Rubripirellula tenax: one gene and its partner. The protein of the gene in region 2 interacts with the protein of the main gene of each other region in a pairwise test. Links are inferred from orthologs where the notes say so. Each region holds a gene or a part of one and is shown on either strand. Other genes may lie near its edges.

Region 1 (3,220 bases), on a different replicon or contig from region 2:
TGGATGGCCGGGTGGAAGTCGCGCGGCTGGAAACGGAAAGAGGGCAGCAAGTTGGCGGAAGTCAAGAACGTCGAACTTTGGAAACAACTCGACGCGTTGATGCAGACGCACCAAATCAGCTACGAGCACGTCAAAGGGCACGCCGGCCACCTGGAAAACGAACGCTGCGATGTCCTGGCTGTTGCCGCATATCAGCGCTATCTACCGAAGCGTTAGTCGCGGCTTCGGCACCGCGATGATGAATCGGCCAAATCCTGGGGTTCCATCCAACTCGCTGATGCTCGTGTGGATTCACTCCAGGCTACCATCCGTCGCTGCTCCGCAGCTGGACCAGACCCACTGCGTTCGGGGCGAAAAAACGCTATAATCCCGGGGTTCGCACATTGGTGTGCTCACGTCCTTTTTCTTCGTCTTTTTGCAGGCTTTCATGAGCGACGCCCCCACCGCAGACACCCCCGACGAAAGTGCATCGGAAGAGAACCAGCCCGCGACCAACGCGAGCTCGGCATCCACCACCCAGGCGTCGACCATCCCGGCGGCCAACAAAGAGTATGAGGGCAAGGACCTTCAACACCTCTCGGACCTTGAACACGTCCGCGAACGGCCCAGTATGTACATCGGCGACGCCAGCAATCGGGGCCTTCACCACCTGGTCTACGAAGTCGTTGACAACTCGATCGATGAAGCGATGGCGGGCTTTGCCAAGTCGGTCAGCGTCGTCGTCCACACCGACGGCAGCGTCACGGTCGAGGACGACGGTCGCGGGATCCCGATCGACCGCCACGATCAATTGTCCGAAGAACTCGACCGCGAAGTCACCACGCTCGAAGGCGTGATGACGGTCTTGAAGTTCGGCGGAAAATTCAAGAAGGGTGCCTATCAAACGTCCGGCGGTTTGCACGGCGTCGGTGTCACGGTGGTGAACTTTTTGAGCCAATGGGCCAACGTCGAAGTCAGTCGCGAAGGGTTCACGTGGACTCAGGAATACGAACGCGGCATACCGACAACGCCCGTCACCAAGGGTCGTGTCACCAAGAAGACCGGAACCAAGGTGACGTTCAAAGCGGACGGCCAGATCTTTAGCACCACCAAGTACAGCTACGACACGCTGTACAAACGATTGCAAGAATTGGCGTTCTTGAATTCGGGCGTGCATATCAAGTACTTGGACGAGCGAAACGGCGAGGGCGGCGACTTCAAATACGAACGGGGCATCGTCGAATTCGTCGAACACCTCAACCGAGCCAGCGACCCAGTTCACGCCGACGTGATCCGCATCGTCGGTGAAAAGGATGGCGTCCAGTACGACATGGCGCTGCAGTACACGACCGAATACACCGAGAACGTCCAGTCCTACGTCAACAATATTCACACCACGGAGGGCGGAACCCACGAATCGGGTTTCCGCAGTGGTTTGACGCGGACGCTGAACAACTATGGCAAGAAAGAGAATCTGTTCAAAGGCGTCGCGCCGGCGGGCGACGATTTCCGGGAAGGCATCACCGCCGTCATCAGTGTTCGTGTGCCCGAGCCGCAATTCGAAGGCCAGACGAAAACCAAACTCGGTAACAGTTACGTCGACGGCATCATCAGCGGTGCGGTGGGCGAACAGCTTTCCAAGTACATGGAAGAGAATCCTCGCGTCGCGGTCACGATTGTTCGCAAGGGCATGTTGGCGGCGGAAGCACGCGAGGCTGCTCGCAAGGCCAAAGACTTGCTTCGCAAACGCAAAGATGCGTTGTCCGGCGGCGGCTTGCCGGGCAAACTTCGCGATTGCATCAGCAAGAATCGGGACGAGTGCGAACTGTACTTGGTGGAAGGTGATTCGGCCGGTGGATCGGCCGAGGGCGGACGGATGCGAGAGTATCAGGCGATTCTTCCGCTTCGCGGAAAGATTATCAACGCTTACAAATCTCGCGAAGCGAAGGTGCTGGAGAACACCGAAGTCCAATCGATGATCCAAGCGATTGGCACCGGCATCGGCGCCGATCAAGACTTGACCAAACGTCGGTATGACAAGATCGTCATCATGACCGACGCCGACGTCGATGGCAGCCACATTCGGACGCTGCTGTTGTGCTTCTTTTATCGACAGATGTACGAGTTGGTTGCGCGGGGTCACGTCTATGTTGCCCAGCCGCCATTGTTTCGTGTCCAACACGGCAAGAAACGGTACTACATCCAAACCGATGGCGAGATGAAGACTCAGTTGCTCGAACGCGGTTTGAATGACACGATCTTTGAAGCGGAAGACGGTCGGCGTGTCGAAGGCGACCAAATGCGTGCGCTATGTACGTCGCTGGCCGCAATGGAAGACGCCGTCGTCGCGCTGGAACAACGTGGCATCAGCTTGCGAAGCCACGCCATGCGTTACGATCCCGTTGCCGAGAAGCTGCCTTCCCTGCTGGTGACCCACGGTAACGAAGAAAATTGGTTCATGACCCAGGACGCGGTTGAAGAATTCTTGAACCAGCGAAACTTGACTCTCGACATCGAAGAAGACGACGACGACGAGCTGGAGATCACCGACGACACAACGGCGACTCCGGCCGAACCCAAGATCAAAACGCCACCGGACAACTTGGCCCACCTGACCGAATTGCACGAGGTCCGAACGATCAACAGCGGCCTGAAGGATCTGCAAACTCTCGGCTTCAGCGTCGACGATCTGATTCCGATCGAGCGAACGGGATCGACAACCGCGCGGTTCGAATTGGTACGCGGCGAAGACATCCGGCGTCCCATGGAAGATCTTCGCGGGCTGCTGCCCGAAGTTCGCGCAGCCGGCGAAAAAGGACTGCAAGTGACTCGCTTTAAGGGGCTGGGTGAAATGAACGCGGAAGAGCTTCGCGAAACAACCCTGGACCCGGCCAACCGAACACTGTTGAAGGTCAACTTAACCGACGCCGGTGCCGCCGACGAAATGTTTCGATTGCTGATGGGCGACAAGGTCGAGCCACGTCGCGAGTTCATCGAAACTCACGCGCTGGATGTACGAAACCTGGACGTTTAGAACCTCGATACCAGGCGACCGGTACCGGGCGATAGGAATGATTGGCGGCCATGAATCGACTCGCTGAATCGCTCTCGCCTTATCTGCTTCAACACCAAACCAATCCGGTGGATTGGTTCCCGTGGGGCGACGAGGCGTTTGAGTTGGCGCGGTCCACGGACCGACCGGTCTTTTTATCGATCGGGTATGCGGCGTGCCATTGGTGTC
Region 2 (3,526 bases):
CGACGCCAACGCCGGCATCCAATTGGACAAGACATTCGTCAAGGTCGTGTCGTGGTACGACAACGAATGGGGATACAGCAACAAGGTCCTGGACCTAGTCGCCAAGATCGCATAATTCGATCGCATAGCGAATTCAAAAGACGAAAGGGTTCGGCATTCTTGCCGAACCCTTTTTTCGTTTTACGGTTGCAATTGCTTTGGCCGCAGAACGCTTATCCCGGGCCACAGGTCACCACGACCTGTGCTGTCAATCGGATCTGACGCCCTATTCGTCTCCGGACGTTTCGTCTTCGGATTCATTTTCGTCGTCCGAATTCGAATCACGATCATCGTTCATCTCGGCACCGTCTTCATCACCGTCACCGACTAACTGGGTCGCTGGTGATGTCGATGCCGTCACGATTTGCTCGGTTTCTTCGGACACTTCTTCGGCGGGAACTCGAACGACGGCGATCAAGCTGTCACCATCGTCAACGCTCATGATTCGGACGCCTTGCGTGTTACGACCAATGACGCTGATGTCGGAAGCCTCGATCCGTTGGATCTTGCCCTTCGCCGTCATCATGAAAATCTCGTCGTCGTTGTTGACGCGTGCGATGCCGATCACTTTGCCGTTTCGTTCGCTGGTGCGGATGTCGCGAAGTCCCTTGCCGCCGCGCTTTTGCGTTCGGTATCGGGCGCTCGAGCTGGTTTCTTCTTCGCTGGCTTCCTCATCGTCGCCAAGCACGTTGGGTCCGAACGGAGTTCGTTTGCCGTAACCGTTTTCGCAAACCGTCAACAGTGTCGCATCGGGATCGGCGACCACCATACCGACGACTTCGTCATCACCGACCAAGCCGATGCCTTTTACGCCCGATGTGTTTCGTCCCATCGGCCGCGAATCGGATTCTCGGAACCGGATCGCCATGCCGCCTGCGGTGACCAGGATAACTTCGTCGCCCGGTCCGACCACGGCGGCATCGACCAATTCGTCGTCCTCGCGAAGCTTGATCGCGATGATGCCGCCTTTTTTGGGTCGGCTGTATTGTTCCAGTGGCGTCTTCTTGACCAAGCCTTTGCGAGTCGCCATGGCGACGTAATAGCCTTCTTGGTCAAAGTCGCGGACCGCCAAACACTCGGCGATCTTTTCGTCTTTTTCGAGGTTCAAAAGATTGACGATCGCGCGGCCTTTCGCATCACGTGCCAACTGCGGCAAATCATAGACCTTTTGCCAACGCACTTTTCCGGCCGTTGTCAGAAACAACAGGTACGCGTGCGTGCTGGCGACGAACAGGTGCTCGATGGGATCTTCGTCGTCGCTCTTGGCACCCTTGAGTCCCTTACCGCCGCGCCGCTGAGTGTTGTAGACGCTCGATGGCGTCCGCTTGATGTACCCTTGGTGGCTGATCGAAACGACCATGGTTTCTTCGGTGATCAAGTCTTCCAAGTCGATGTTGCCGAGCTCTTCCATCGAAATGCGAGTGCGGCGGGCGTCACCGAAGCGACGCTTCATGTCTTCGAGATCGTCCTTGATGATGCCGAAGATTCGCGACTGGTTGGCCAAGATGTCCAAGTAGTCGATGATTTCGGCCAGCAACGCCGCGTGCTCGTCGGCCAACTTTTCTTGTTCTAGTCCGACCAACTGGCTCAATCGCATCCGCAGGATTTCGTCCGTTTGGACGCTGGTCAGCGGGTACGAATCGGCCACGCCGCGTTCGGCTTGGAACTGTTTGAAACCGACGTCCCCGAGAGCCCGTTCCATCATCGACGCGGGGCACTGGATGCCCATCAATCGTTGCTTGGCTTCGGGTTGCGTACGGCTTTCGCGGATCGTTTTGATGATCTCGTCGATGTTGGCCAGGGCCAGCAAGAGACCTTCGACGGTGTGCTTACGGCGACGGGCGCGGGCCAGCAAAAACTGGGTCCGGCGACGGATCACGGTGACACGGTGACGGATGAACTCCATCAACATTTCTTTCAGCGTCAACTCGCGCGGCTTGCCGTCGACGAGCGCCAAAAAGATCATCGAGATCGTCGATTGCAGCGGCGAGAACTGATACAGCTGGTTCAGCACCACGTCCGGATCGGCATCCCGTTTGAGCTCGATGACAATTCGCACCGGCTCTTTCAAATCGCTCTCGTCACGGATACCCGAGATGCCCTTGATACGGTCGCCGTTGACCAGTTCGGCGATCTTTTTGACGACGCCGTCACGCGACTGTTGATAGGGAATCTCGCGGATCAGAATCCGCGATCGCGAACCTTTCTTTTCTTCGATCTCGCACTTGCCGCGAACCAGAATCGTGCTGCGACCGGTCTTGTATCCGCGGCGGATTCCCGCGCGGCCGCAAATCACGCCGCCCGTCGGGAAGTCCGGACCGGGAATGATTTCGTATAGGTCCTCGACGGTCAGGTCGGGGTTTTCAACCAGCGCGATCACGGCATCGCAAACTTCAGTCGGGTTATGTGGCGGAATGCTGGTCGCCATCCCAACGGCAATACCACCGGATCCGTTGATCAGCAGGTTCGGGAACTTGCTCGGCAGCACCGTCGGTTCGGTGCGGACTTCGTCATAGGTCGGGGTGTAGTCGACCGTGTCCAGCTTGATGTCTTCCAACATCGCCGCGGCCACGGGTGACAAGCGGGCTTCGGTATACCGCATCGCAGCGGGCGGCAGACCGGCGATCGAACCAAAGTTTCCCTGCTTGTCGATCAGCAGCCGGCGCATGTTCCACTCTTGGGCCATCCGCACCAGCGTCGGATAAATGACCGATTCACCGTGCGGGTGATAGTTACCCGATGTGTCACCCGAAATCTTGGCGCATTTGACTCGCTTGGCACCCGGCGTCAGGTTCAAGTCGTTCATGGCGACCAAAATCCGCCGCTGGGACGGCTTCAAACCGTCGCGGACGTCCGGCAACGCGCGGCTGACGATGACGCTCATCGCGTACACCAGATAGCTGTCGCGAAGCTCGTCCTCGATCGGCTGGTCGATCATCCGGAACGCGCCGGCCCCTGTGCCGGTGTAAACCATGTCACTGCCGCCCGCCTTGACGGGCGGGGTAAAGTCACCGGCGTCACTCGTATCGCCATTGCCGGTCTGGCCAGGCTCGCCGTTCTGGTCGGGCTCACCGTTCTCGCCGGTTTCGTCCATCTCGTTTTCGTCGTTGCCGTCTTCGTCTGCCAAGGGAGAAATCCAGAGAGGAGGTACGCAAAAGGCCGAGGAACCCGACCGCCGATCAATCGCGAAATTCTACCCGATTTACCCCATCCTCACAACGACCCGAAGCGTCAGGGGAGACCGCCAACACTTGTCGCAAACCGTTTCCTGGATGATACTTACGCATCCTCCTTCGGAGCCCATTCATGATCGTGATCGAAAGTATCCAATGCGGCCGAGTCGTCACCGAAGGCGACCCGTTGACCCAAGACCCGACGCGCCGAGAATGGACGACGGCGTTTTACAAAAATCCGATCGACGGTCCCGTGGAAATGAACTCCATGGGGCTGGTCGGCGACTCGGTCGCCAACACGAAGAACCATGGCG

What was found. The genes of interacting proteins can lie anywhere in the genome.
Region 1: the proteins of gyrA (region 2) and Poly51_RS11460 interact in binary tests that used the Escherichia coli proteins (3 or more experiments, as listed by UniProt). The link is inferred for Rubripirellula tenax from one-to-one orthologs.

The regions. Positions count from the first base shown.
Region 1 is NZ_SJPW01000003.1:139,818-143,037, forward strand. The notes cover bases 74-3,220. They hold Poly51_RS11460 (DNA gyrase subunit B), read left to right. Parts: upstream 74-427; coding sequence 428-3,013; downstream 3,014-3,220. Other genes in these bases: rnhA (ribonuclease HI), read left to right, coding at 74-216; Poly51_RS11465 (thioredoxin domain-containing protein), read left to right, coding at 3,064-3,220. Outside these bases: more of rnhA, read left to right, coding at 1-73. UniProt on the Escherichia coli protein: DNA gyrase negatively supercoils closed circular double-stranded DNA in an ATP-dependent manner to maintain chromosomes in an underwound state.
Region 2 is NZ_SJPW01000002.1:375,003-378,528, reverse strand. What follows is about bases 66-3,518. They hold gyrA (DNA gyrase subunit A), read right to left. Parts: upstream 3,134-3,518; coding sequence 266-3,133; downstream 66-265. Other genes in these bases: Poly51_RS07155 (MOSC domain-containing protein), read left to right, coding at 3,346-3,518; gap (type I glyceraldehyde-3-phosphate dehydrogenase), read left to right, coding at 66-115. In the rest of the region: more of gap, read left to right, coding at 1-65; more of Poly51_RS07155, read left to right, coding at 3,519-3,526. UniProt on the Escherichia coli protein: A type II topoisomerase that negatively supercoils closed circular double-stranded (ds) DNA in an ATP-dependent manner to maintain chromosomes in an underwound state.